Regions from separate parts of the Mesorhizobium sp. CCNWLY176 genome, predicted to be linked through region 3. Evidence: predicted binding sites of a transcription regulator. Region 3 holds the regulator's gene; each other region holds the start of a gene.
What was found. The regulator LexA, encoded in region 3, represses DNA repair genes until DNA is damaged. The targets are predictions, from matches to a motif close to TGTTCNNNNTGTGTTCNG.
Positions count from the first base shown of each region.

Region 1: the regulator LexA is predicted to act here: its motif matches at 1,742-1,759, upstream of WBQ96_RS10540 (helicase-related protein).
Region 2: the regulator LexA is predicted to act here: its motif matches at 2,055-2,072, upstream of WBQ96_RS04775 (cytoplasmic protein).

Region 1 covers NZ_JBBBDZ010000005.1:170,003-174,336, forward strand. The annotation lists gene aqpZ (aquaporin Z) at 225-914, opposite strand; gene WBQ96_RS10540 (helicase-related protein) at 1,910-4,334, shown strand, end outside.
Region 2 covers NZ_JBBBDZ010000002.1:384,774-389,107, forward strand. The annotation lists gene WBQ96_RS04755 (DUF5330 domain-containing protein) at 1-216, shown strand, start outside; gene WBQ96_RS04760 (SufE family protein) at 334-759, shown strand; gene WBQ96_RS04765 (DUF6456 domain-containing protein) at 774-1,589, opposite strand; gene WBQ96_RS04770 (helix-turn-helix domain-containing protein) at 1,591-1,998, opposite strand; gene WBQ96_RS04775 (cytoplasmic protein) at 2,216-2,575, shown strand; gene WBQ96_RS04780 (MucR family transcriptional regulator) at 2,583-3,014, opposite strand; gene mnhG (monovalent cation/H(+) antiporter subunit G) at 3,309-3,671, opposite strand; gene WBQ96_RS04790 (cation:proton antiporter) at 3,668-4,003, opposite strand; gene WBQ96_RS04795 (Na+/H+ antiporter subunit E) at 4,000-4,334, opposite strand, start outside.
Region 3 covers NZ_JBBBDZ010000016.1:132,437-136,770, forward strand. The annotation lists gene WBQ96_RS23105 (ComEC/Rec2 family competence protein) at 139-2,727, shown strand; gene lexA (transcriptional repressor LexA) at 2,748-3,464, opposite strand; gene WBQ96_RS23115 (molybdopterin molybdotransferase MoeA) at 3,647-4,334, opposite strand, start outside.

The DNA of each region.
Region 1 (4,334 bases), on a different contig from region 3:
AACTGTCCCCGGCAGTGAGCGCAGCTAAGCGGCGTCATCCCGGCCAACTGAGCAAAGCGAAGGCAGAGCCGGGACCCATCCTGGAACCTTGCGATGCCACGGAATGGGTCCCGGATAGCCGATCTTCGCTTTGCTTCGATCAGCTTCCGGGATGACGGTCGTTGATGTTGGCAAAAACAAAACGGCGCCCGAGGGCGCCGTTTCCGTTTGATCTGCCGCAAAAATCACTCGTCGCCGAACAGCGACTTGTGGGCGATGCCGGCGAGGATGGCGCCGACGATCGGGGCGACCCAGAACAGCCAGAGCTGCTGCAGCGCCCAGCCGCCGACGAACAGTGCCGGGCCGGTGGAGCGGGCCGGGTTGACCGAGGTGTTGGTCACCGGGATCGAGATCAGGTGGATCAGGGTCAGCGCCAGGCCGATGGCGATCGGTGCGAAGCCGGCCGGAACGCGTTTCGTCGTGACGCCGAGGATGATCATCAGGAACATGAAGGTCAGCACGATTTCGGCGACGAGTGCTGCACCCATCGAATAGCCGCCCGGCGAATGCTCGCCATAGCCGTTCGATGCAAAGCCGCCGGAAAGCGAGAAATCCGCCTTGCCGCTGGCGATGAAATACAGGATTGCCGAGGCGACGATGGCACCGATGACCTGGGCGATGACATAGGGCACGAGGTCCTTGGCCGGCAGGCGCCCGGCCACGGTGAGGCCGACGGACACGGCCGGATTGAAGTGGCCGCCGGAAATCCCGCCCACGGCATAAGCCATGGTGAGAACCGTCAGACCGAACGCAAACGCAACGCCAAGAAAACCAATACCGAGATCGGGGAAAGCGGCGGCAATAACGGCGCTGCCGCAGCCACCGAAGACAAGCCAGAAAGTACCGAGAAACTCGGCGAAGAGACGTTTGGACATGGTAATACCCTCCTAGTACCAATGGCCTAGAGATTCACGAAATCGGGCACAACGCAATGGCGAGACACGCGGTGGGGCCTGCCACTTCAACGATTGTCACAGCTATTTACGTTGGGTCAGGCTCCGCGTTTGCAAAGCTGTGCCGGAACGGGGCATTTTGGTTAATTCCCAATTCCTGGCCGGCCTACCGGATTGACGTCGACAGGGGATAATTGTGCCTCGTCGCGCAAGCCTCACCATATGCTGTGGTGAACAAACCGGGAAACAAGCTCCATCAGCGATTCGTCGCTGCTTCGTTCTTCCTTTGAGCGGAACGTTAACGGAAATGCTCGCCGCGGGGCTCTCCGCGGTCATTTCCGCTTAAGCATTTTTACGAAAGCCTTAAGGCGCGAGCCGCGCCTTCGGCCAGGGAAGTGCTGCGCCGGGCAAAGGTTAACAACAGTAGCGAAAAAGGCGTAATCGGGTGAATGCGCCCTCCTGCATCTGGATGCCGAAACCCTGTCAAGTCCTACATGTTGCGTCGAACAAACCATGAATCCGGCTAAATCAGTGATTCGTCGCTGATTCGTTCCGTGTTTGGCCGGAACGTTAATTTCGGAATGCGTGACGTCTGCTGTTCTCGAGGAAGAATTCTGTAAAATGTAGCATTTTCAATATGTTAATCGTTTCCGATGGTGTCCGCCCGGCCAAAAGTTAACGCTAGGGAGCGAATCTCGCGTTCGGCAAATATCAGCGATTCAGCATGTGGTGAGATTCGCCGGGAGTCAGGCTACATGTGGGGGTGAACAAAAGCTGAATCTGCTGGAGTCAGCGATTCGTAGCCGATTCGTTCCAGACTCGTTCCACCTCTTAATTTTCGCGAAAATTCAGGCTTTCGTTTCCGCGCCCAAGTGCCTATCTGTCGAAACGAACGTGCTTGCCCGGAAATTGCCGCGATAGCCGGCCAGTCGGGTCTTTCGCGACAAACCGCGCCAGAAAGGCCGCCACCGCCGCCGATGAACATTCATCCCAAACAGAATGACCCGCTCGTGCTTTCCGGCCGCGACGTGACGGCCGTGCTCGGTCCGACCAACACCGGCAAGACGCATCTGGCGATCGAGCGCATGGTAGCGCATGAAAGCGGCATCATCGGCCTGCCGCTCCGGCTGCTGGCGCGCGAGGTCTATGGCCGCGTCTGCGAAAAGGTCGGGGCGCACAAGGTCGCGCTCGTCACCGGCGAGGAAAAGATCCTGCCGCCGGGAGCCAAATATTCAGTCTGCACCGTCGAGGCGATGCCGCGCGAGACCAACGCCGCCTTCGTCGCTATCGATGAGGTACAGCTTGCCGGCGATCTTGAGCGCGGCCACATCTTCACCGACCGCATCCTGCATCTCAGGGGCCGGCAGGAGACGCTGCTGCTGGGCGCTGCCACCATGCGCGGCATTCTGGAGCGGCTGCTGCGGGGAGTCTCCGTCGTAACGCGCCCGCGGCTGTCGCATCTCGCCTATGCCGGTTCCAAGAAGCTGACCCGTCTTCCCCGGCGTTCGGCCATCGTCGCCTTCTCGGCCGACGAGGTCTATGCCATTGCCGAGCTGATCCGGCGCCAGCGCGGCGGGGCCGCCGTCGTGCTCGGCGCGCTCAGCCCGCGTACCAGAAACGCGCAGGTGGCGCTCTATCAGTCCGGCGATGTCGATTATCTCATCGCAACCGATGCCATCGGCATGGGCCTCAATCTCGATCTCGATCATGTCGCCTTCGCCCAGAACCGCAAATTCGACGGTTTCCAGTTTCGCGATCTTACCGCTGCCGAACTTGGCCAGATCGCCGGCCGCGCCGGACGGCATCTGCGTGACGGCACCTTCGGCGTCACCGGCCAGGTCGATCCGCTCTCCGACGAATTGATCGAGAAGATCGAGGGGCATGAGTTCGACCCGGTGAAGGTGCTGCAGTGGCGCACGTCGCAGTTCGATTTTTCCAGCCTTGACGCGCTCAAGCGTTCGATCGAGACGACAGCGCCCGTCGAAGGCCTGACGCGCGCCTTGCCGGCGGTGGACGCGCAGGCGCTGGAGCAATTGTCGAAGGATCCCGACATCCGTGCCCTGGTGACCAGCCGCGACCGCGTCGCGCTGCTGTGGGAAGTCTGCGCGCTGCCGGACTATCGCCGCATCGCGCCGGCGCAGCATGCCGATCTCATTTCCTCGATCTTCGTCGACATCGCCGATCGAGGCCATGTCGATGAAAATTACATGGCCGAGCAGGTGCGCCGCGCCGACTCGACCGAGGGCGATATCGACACGCTTTCGCACCGCATCGCCCAAATACGGACGTGGACCTATGTTTCCAATCGGCCTGGCTGGCTTGCCGATCCGGCCCATTGGCAGGAAAAGACGCGGGAAATCGAAGACAGATTGTCGGATGCGCTGCATGAACGGTTGACGAAACGCTTCGTAGACCGCAGGACTTCCGTCCTCATGCGCCGCCTTAGAGAAAATACAATGCTTGAAGCCGAAATAAGCCCAACCGGAACGGTCCTCGTCGAAGGCCACCATGTCGGGGAATTGCAGGGGTTCCGTTTCACCGCCGACCAGAGTGCGGCCGGTGAAGACGGCAAGGCCATCAAGGCGGCAGCGCAAAAGGCGCTCGGCGTCGAGTTCGAAACGCGTGCCGAGCGCTTCTCGGCCTGCGCCAATGGCGATCTCGCGCTTGGTTCCGACGGCACGCTGCGCTGGATCGGCGCGCCGATCGGCACGCTGGTGTCGACCGACGACGCGCTGCGTCCACGCGTCATCCTGCTTGCCGACGAGCAACTGACCGGCCCGGCGCGCGACAAGGTCGCCGCACGCGCCGAACGCTTCGTCAATTTCCAGATCGACACGCTGCTCAAGCCGCTGCTCGACCTGAAGAACGCCGAGCAGCTTTCCGGCATCGCGCGCGGCATCGCCTTCCAGCTCGTCGAGAATTTCGGGCTGATCAATCGCCGCGATATCGCCGACGACATCAAGACGCTCGATCAGGAAGGCCGCGCCGGCCTGCGCCGCCTCGGCGTGCGCTTCGGCGCCTACCATGTCTTCGTGCCGTCGCTGCTGAAGCCCGGTCCTGCCGGGCTGGTGACGCTCTTGTGGGCGCTGAAGAACGACGGCAAGGACAAGCCGGGCTTTGGCGATGTGGTTCACGCGCTGGCTGCCGGCCGCACCTCGGTCGTCATCGACCAGACGTTCGACAAGGCGTTCTACAAGCTTGCCGGTTTCCGCAATCTCGGCCGCCGCGCCGTGCGCGTCGACATACTTGAACGCTTGGCCGATCTCATTCGTCCCGCCCTTGCCTGGAAGGCCGGCATCGGCGCGCGGCCCGATGGCGCCTTCGACGGGAGCGCCTTCCTGGTGACGCCGGCGATGATGTCGATCCTCGGCGCCACCGCCGACGACATCGAGGAAATCCTGA
Region 2 (4,334 bases), on a different contig from region 3:
GCCCGGGAAGCGGTCGGCGATGTCAGCGGCATCTGCGAACGCAAACCGGAAGTCTGCGAAGTCGGCAAATCCGCCATGCACACGGTCGGCATAAGGGCTCGCGAAGCGGCCAAAATCGCCTTCGAGATGCTCGACAGCAAATTCGGCGAGCCCGACACCGCGACGAAAACCGGCAGCGTCCCGCCGGTCGCGCCGGAAGCACCGGCTGCCAACTAACGATTTCTCTTTGCCGCCCAGCGAGGCGGCCACACCGCAGGCCAGTCTGCCCTCTCGGCGCCTGCGGTGTCTTTCTTTTTCCGTGACGTCGCGCGGCCGCGGCATTATATCGAGCGCATGAGCGCAACTATGCAAAGCATCCGCGAGGACTTCGCCTTCCTTGACGAATGGGAAGATCGTTACCGCTATGTCATCGAGCTTGGTGAGGCCCTGCCTCCCTATCCGGACTCGGCACGCGACGATGCCCACAAGGTTCAAGGTTGCGTCAGTCAGGTCTGGCTCCTTACCGAGCCCGCCGAAGGCGTCGATCCGGTCATCAATTTCCAGGGCGATTCGGACGCTCATATCGTTCGCGGGCTCGTTGCGATCATGCTCGCGCTTTTTTCCGGCAGGCGCGCCAGCGAAATTATCACGACGGACGCCGAGGCCGTTTTGCGTTCTCTCGGCCTCGACGAACATCTGACGCCGCAGCGGGCAAACGGGCTTCGCTCTATGGTGAAGCGTATCAAGCGCGACGCCGAGGCAGCGCTGCAGCCGGCATGAGCCGCTGCCAGCCGTCACCTGTCCAATGAGGGGCGATAGTCTTCACTTCCCCAATGCAGCATTCTTTTCGCCTGGCTCGGCATGACTGATTGCGGACGATAATGCCTGCTCAGCACACCGAGCGCTGTCTTCAGGACAATCTTGGCCGACCGTACCGGCCATCCGCGTTCCAGTTCCACTTGCTCCAGCCCTTTCAGGAAGCAGCATACGTCGATGAGAACGCCTGAAAGCTCCGGGCCAACGACGACGATTGCCCGATCAACCCGCTGGCGCGCGGCGAGTGCCGAGTCGGTCAACTCAGCGATCCCGTTGCCGCCGCCGCGTTTGCCGGAAGCAACGCTGGCTACCCAGTTCGCGCCCAGCCGCGGCATGATCTGACCGCGCGTGTAATCCGAGCGCAGGCGCTCGCCCGCCTCGAATTCGGCCAGCGACAGGAAGGGCGCGCCATTCCTTGTCTTGCGACGCATCAACTGCCCAAGCGGCGATTCGGAAAGATTGACCGTAGCCAGCGCAGAAACACCGTCGATTTCAATCACCCTCGTTTCAAAATCGCACTGCCGCTGCTGACAGGCGGTTTCGGTTACCGCTGCGGCCTGAGCTCCAGCCGGATAATCCATCGCTAGCCTCACCTTGTCATCGCGCCGGGCAACGACACCACGACCGATCAGATCGACAAGAGCTTCCCGATCCACGGCGATCGTCCCGTGCTCTTCGCTTTCGAGCAGAAGTTTCCCGTCGACCGCCGTCTCCTGAACCACGGCGGGGCCTTTGGACAGAAAGCTCGAGATCCGCCGGCAGGCTTCATTCTCTTCGATCGTGCTTTGCGTCATTTCAAAAGCTCGCTTTGTTGCCGAATGCTGCCAGTGCGACCCGCTCGGTAAGCGCAACCATGCGATCGAAGTCCGCGTCGTCCCGCAAATCCTCGACCAGATGACAGGCGTACATAACCGTGGTGCGGTCGCGCCCGAAACCTGTCCCGACGTCGCGCATCGTCACGCTCAGCGCGACATGCGTGACATACATCGCGATGTGCCTGACCCGAGAGACGCCGAGGCCACCACGACCAGGATTGCGCAATTCCTTGCTCGACACGTTGAACAAGGCAGCCGTGATATCCATCATGCCTTCGCACAATTCGATAATGCGTTCTTCCTGCCGCCCACCGGTCGACGCCAGCGAGACGCGTGGGGGCTCCGTCTCTTCCTGGTAATTTCTGGATACTGCCGCCGTGAGATGCACTGAACTTTTCCCTCCGCGTGTAGGAATAAGTTCTTATATCTGCACTCAGCCGGATTGTGAACAAAAGAGGAACATATTTAATGGGCAAAAATACTCATCGCATTGAAATAGCGTTGTTTTTTTCTCATCGGAAAAAATAAAAAGCCGATTTTTATCCCCCTCATTGGGAGGCGGCGGATAGTGCGTTCAACCGGGTAGAAAAAGGAAACCCACTTGAATGAACGACATTCGCGCTGAATCACAGGCGTTCCGTGCCCGCCAGATGGCCGAGACGGAAAACGCCCGGCAACTTGCAGCACTTCACCTGGCCTGCGGCATCGATTTGGCGACGGCGCTAACCGCCGCCCCCGAACCAAGGCTACGGCTGATACTTCGCCTGGAAAGGGCGATCGAACGTGAGCGCCTTAAGGGCATGCGCAGGCATTGGACCTACGACCTGAACCGCCATATCGCGTTGAAACAGGTGCTGGACCGGTTTCGCAATGCCGGGCTGCCGCCCCGAATGGTTGCGTCCCCCGCCCCATGCCGGACGCAGAAACGCAGACGGCGCCCGAAGGCGCCGCCAAAACTGTATTGATTGCAGTTTATTTACTAGCCGTCTTGCGCTTGCGGCCCAGGCCCATCTTCTTGGCCAGCTGCGAACGAGCTGCCGCATAGTTCGGCGCTACCATCGGATAGGCAGGGTCCAGGCCCCACTTCTCACGATACTGGTCGGGCGACAGGCCGTAATGGGTCATCAGGTGGCGCTTGAGCGACTTGAACTTCTTTCCGTCCTCAAGGCAGACGATGTATTCTTCGTGAACCGAACGCTTCGGGTTCACCGCAGGCTTCTGCTTGTCGGTCTGCGGCTGTTCGACAGCTCCACCGACACGACCGAGAGCTGCATGCACGTCGGCGATAAGATTTGGCAGTTCGCCAACCGGAACTGGATTGTTGCTGACATAAGCAGCAACCACATCGGCCGTCAGCTCGATCAGCATTTCGGAATTCTTGGTAGACGTATCGGTAATGTCCATATTCTTCTGGCCCCAGGGATAAGTTTCAAAAACGCCCCTTTTTTTGATTTTGTGGGGCTTTGCGGAATTTCACGACAGGCAAGACCATTACGACTCGCGTCGATCCTTCTTAATGACCTTCACCGCAAAGTAAGTCAATTAAATATTTTCTCATCTATTGTTTTTGACCTTGGTCAGTCCAGATAATCACACTAAATATCTTTAGGATACTGACATCTCGCACGCTGAAGTAGGTGAAAGCTCAATGGCATCGATAAATGCAGCTTCCGCACTATAATCTTTATTGCCAGTGGATCAATTTCGCGTGATTTTTTTCGTCTTCTGCACGAAACCTTCAATATCATCCCTAACCGACTTGTCCCACATGCGATAACCGGAAGCATGTGCAGCCTTTGCAAGCAGATGCGAAGATATCGGAACAGTTAACAGGAAGAATATCACACCCGCGAGCGCCCTGGTCGATATGGCCAGATCCTGTGACTGTACTGCCAGTGCAATCAACATCACGCACGATCCCAACGTGCCGGCCTTGGAGGCCGCGTGCATCCGCGTATACAGATCCGGCAGCCGAAGCAGGCCTACCGATGCGACCAAGGCAAAAATAGCGCCGATCACGATCAGAATACCTGCAACATAATCAAGCAACGGTTCGATCATCGCTTTCCCCTCCTGGCCCGGCTTTTGGTGCCCTTCGAGCCGTCAACGTCTTTGGCCCCTCGGCTCAACACGAAACGCGCAAAGGCGACCGTGGCAAGAAAACCGACGAGCCCTAGCGCGATAGCAATATCGACATGAAAGGCATAGCCGGTCTTGATGCCGAGAACCGCGATGAAGCCGATGGCGATGGCCACCAGCATGTCTAGCGCGAGAATACGATCGGGGAGCGTCGGTCCACGCAGCACCCGCAAAACGGTCAGCAGAAAGGAAAGGCTGAGCAACGCGAGCGCAGCCGTCACGCAATAAGACAGGAAGTCTTCCCCGGAGATCATCGGAACGCCTCCAGTATCTTGCGCTCAAAACCCGTCTCGATGTCCTTGATCGCCGCTTCCGGGTCCGAGCAGTCGATCGCATGGACGTACAGCAGGCGCTTGTCGTCCGACACATCGACCGAGAGCGTCCCGGGCGTGAGCGTGATGAGGTTTGCCAGCAAGGTTATCTCGAAATCGCGGTCCACCCTCAAAGGATAGGCGAATATGCCGGGGCGCAGGTCCATCCTGGGGGAAACGACGAGCCTGGCCACACGCCATGCCGAAAGAATCAGTTCCTTCACGAACAGCAGAGCCAGCGAAAGCACCTTGCCTGGCCGAAAGGCGCTGCGAA
Region 3 (4,334 bases):
GAGCCGAAGATGGCACGCATGGCAATTCGGTAGCGTTCATGTAGCATGGATGGTCAGGGGTGCAAGGGGCAGGGGCAAGTCGGGATAGGCGCGAGATGCGCGCGTGCCGGCCAGGGCCCCGAATTGGGGAAACTCTGGATGGCGCGCGAGACATCCACAGGCGAGGTGAGCGAGCGGGCGCAATTTGCCTATCCGCTTGACGCGCCGCTTGTCTCGCCTCCCTCGCGATCGCCGCCAGCCGAGCCGGCTCCGACACCGCTGGCACCTTGGAAATCTCGACCGCTGCTGTTTCCGGCAGCTTGGCGCAAGACGCTTCATTCCATTCCTTCACGTGCTCGAGCTACGCGATCCTTCGCGACGGCAATCGTCCTGGAACTCGAGCGTGGCACGCCCTTTCTTTTCATTCCGGTATTTCTAGCGCTCGGCGCCATCATCTATTACGGGCTCGAAGCCGAGCCGGATTTCCTGCCGATGTTTGGCGGCAGCGCCGTCCTGTCGGCTTTGCTCCTGCTTTTGCCTTCGCATCACCAACTGCTCCGTTTTGCGACCATGGGCGCATTGATCTGCGTCGTCGGCATGGGGTTTGCCAAGATCGAGACTTGGCGCGCGGGCACCAAGATCCTTGGCTCGGAAATTTCGACTCAACTGACCGGGCGTGTCGCAGGCATCGACCATATGGCCAATGGCCGTGTGCGATTGACCATTGATGTACTGGCAACGGCAAGGCCGACGCTGCGCTACGCGCCGGACCGCGTTCGCGTCTCGGCCCGGAAAATCCCGCCGGGGCTGATGGTCGGATCGGAAATCAGGGGCTCGGTCAAGCTGATGTCGCCTTCCGGCCCCGTGCGGCCCGACAGCTATGATTTTTCCTTCAAGAGCTATTTTGACAGAATTGGTGCAAGCGGCTTTTTTCTGCGTGGGCCTGAACTCGTAGAACCGACTGCTCAGTCTTCCGCCCGCGTTCGCTTCTCCATCTGGGTTGAAAATGCCCGCAATATCATTGCGGATCGCATCCGAAGCCAGATCGGCGGCCCGGAAGGTGAGATCGCGGCCGCTCTTGTGGTCGGCATTCGCGCCGGCATTCCCGAGGACATCAATGAATCGATGCGCCGCACGGGCATCTATCACATCATCTCGATCTCCGGCCTGCATATGGCGCTTGTAGCGGGAACGGTCATGGGGACGCTGCGCGCAGCATTTGCCTTGTTTCCGGGACTTTCTTCGCGCCGGCCGGTCAAGAAATATGCCGCCGCCGCAGCTCTTGTCGCGATCGCGTCTTATCTTTTCATCTCCGGCGGCGAGGTAGCGGCTCAACGCAGCTTCATCATGCTGGCGATCATGCTTGCGGCACTGCTGTTCGATCGCGGCGCGCTCACCATGCGCAATCTGGCGATCTCGGCCATAGTAGTCATTGCGATCTCGCCGCATGAGGTGATCGGCCCGAGCTTCCAGATGTCCTTTGCTGCGACCGCAGCGCTCGTCGGCGCTTATGCCCTGTGGGCGGAAAGGCGCTCGCAAAGGTCAAAACCTTTTGTTCCACCGGGCAATGTGTCGCTGATTGCCGGTTTGACCAGGCGCACGATCGGCTCCGTCGGCGCACTCGCCATGACCTCGATCATTGCCGGGCTCGCGACGACCGCATTTGGCGCCTATCACTTTCAAAGGGTCTCGCCGCTTAGCCTTCTCGCCAATCTCGGCGTCATGCCCGCCGTATCGATCCTTGTCATGCCTTTCGCCGTCGCCGGCTCATTGGCGATGCCGCTCGGCCTGGATGGTCCGTTCTTCTACGTCATGGGCAAAGGGCTGACGGCGATGATCGTCATTTCGCAATGGATATCGGATCGCTCGCCCGTCGATGCGGTCGGGCTGGTTTCGGGGCAATCCCTGGTATTGCTCACCGTCGCGCTGGTGATTGCGACCATGGCATCCACATGGCTGCGACTGCTGGCGGTGCCTTTCACGCTCGCTGGAATGCTGCTTCTGGCAGACGTTCGGGCGCCCGACATTCTCGTCTCGGAAGATGCGAGACTGGTGGCTGTACCGGTCGATGATGAAAATCTCGCAGTCAACCGCGCGCGGCCGAACGAATTCACGATCGAAAACTGGAAGCGCGCGCTGTTATCGGAAAATCTGATCAAGCCGGTCGATACGATTAACGATGCCGGCAAGAAAAAGCCAAGCCGGGAAGGGCGTCGTAATTCGTCGAACGGCACGTCCTTCGATGATTCCGCGGAAAATGAAGCAGCCGGTCTTGCATCAAGCGATACGACTATTTCGTCCGAACAATCTCCCGGAAAGCTGGCGAACTTGCTCCCCGCTGGTTTCGACTGCCACGATGGTCTTTGTCTGGCGACGCACCGATCCGGCGCGATTATCGCACACGCCGCCGATTGGCGTTCCGCGCGGCGCGCCTGCGATTATACGAGCCTTATCGTGGTCGACGACGCGACAGCCGAGGATGTCTGCGAGGAACCGGTGCCACTTGTCGTCACCAAACGCGAACTGGCCAAATTCGGCAGTGCCGCCATCTATCTGAATGGAGACATTTCAGAGCGACGCGCCGAAATCCGCTTTGCGCTGACACAACCGTATCGCCCCTGGCATACGCAGCGAGCCTTTTCTCGAGAGGCGCGCGGGTTGTCGCCATATCAACTAAGAGAAAGTAAGCCGGCGAACAATCAGTTCAAAAAGTCCAGATACTCAAATTCGCGAAGCGCCAAACCGTAACCTGGCGGCGCCGCGCATCATCAGTAGCGCCGGATCAATCCCACCAGCTTGCCCTGGACCTTCACGCGGTCAGGTCCGAAAATCCGCGTTTCATAGGCCGGGTTTGCTGCCTCCAGCGCAATCGATGCGCCCTTGCGGCGGAAGCGCTTGAGCGTGGCCTCCTCTTCATCCACCAGCGCAACGACGATTTCGCCGGGATTTGCCGTGTTGGCATTTCGGATGATGACCGTGTCGCCGTCAAAAATGCCGGCCTCGATCATCGAATCGCCTTTGACTTCAAGGGCGTAGTGCTCGCCGCCCATGATCATCTCCGGCGGCACGGAGATGGAATGCGTCTTGTGCTGGATGGCCTCGATCGGCACACCGGCGGCAATCCGGCCCATTACCGGGATTGATACAGCGGACCCGACATCGTCATTGCCGGCCACAGGGCTACGCGCAGGTTCCGGCCGACGGCCGAGGCTTCCTTCGATGACGCTCGGCGAGAATTTCGCGCGCTGCGGCGCCAGCCCGGGAGCCATGGAATCGGGCAAACGCAGAACTTCGAGCGCTCGAGCACGATTCGGTAGTCGGCGAATGAACCCGCGCTCTTCAAGAGCCGTGATCAACCTGTGGATGCCGGATTTCGACGCAAGGTCCAACGCTTCCTTCATTTCATCGAAGGAGGGGGGGATTCCGGCTTCTTTCATCCTCTCGTGGATGAACATTAGAAGCTCGTGTTGCTTGCGCGTCAGCATGGCCACCCCCGAAGAATCAAATCAAAAACAAAACCAGAACAAACACTATCTGTTCCATTTGTGTTCTGCAACCGTTTAAATTTTAATGAATATATTAACGTGGTGGAAACAATACGCGAACACTCCGACTTTGGAGACTCTCGACCGAACAGGAGCGGAACGAAAGTCTCTGAAGCTTCAGGTCAGCGAATTTTCAGGACGGTGCACGGCGCGCCGGCCTCAGCCGCCGGCGCAAAAGGCTCGCGGATAATCAATGCATTGGCCTCGGTGAAGGTCCTCAGCATCGAGGAGTCCTGGATCTCGAATGGCGTCGCAACGAGCCCGGTGTCGTCGTCTCGAAGAACGGCGCGCACATAGTCCTGACGCAGATCGTTGGCCTGCATCGCCGTGCCGAGGAACGCCTCATGAATGTCCGGCACATGGTGTCGCCCGCCAAGCCGCGCCAGCAGCGGCTTCAGGAACAGATGCGAGCAGACGAGGCTCGCCACCGGATTTCCGGGCAGGCCGATGCAGCGGGTGTGTCCAAGCCTGCCGAACATCAGCGGCTTGCCGGGCCGCATTGCAATCTTCCAGAAATCGAGGGTTACGCCTTCCTCGGTCAGCACGTCGTGGATGAAATCGTGGTCGCCAACCGATGCGCCGCCCAGCGTCACGATCACGTCAGCGCCGGCCTCCACGGCGCGCTTGATCAGCGCCGAGATGGCCTCCTTGCGATCGGGCGCGATGCCGAGGTCGAGCACCCGTGCGCCAACCGATTCGGCGATCGCTGCCACGCCATAGCTGTTGGAGGCGATGATCTGGTCGGGGCCTGGTTCGCTGCCCGGCGGCAAAAGCTCGTCGCCGGTGGCGATGATCGCCAGCAGCGGTTTC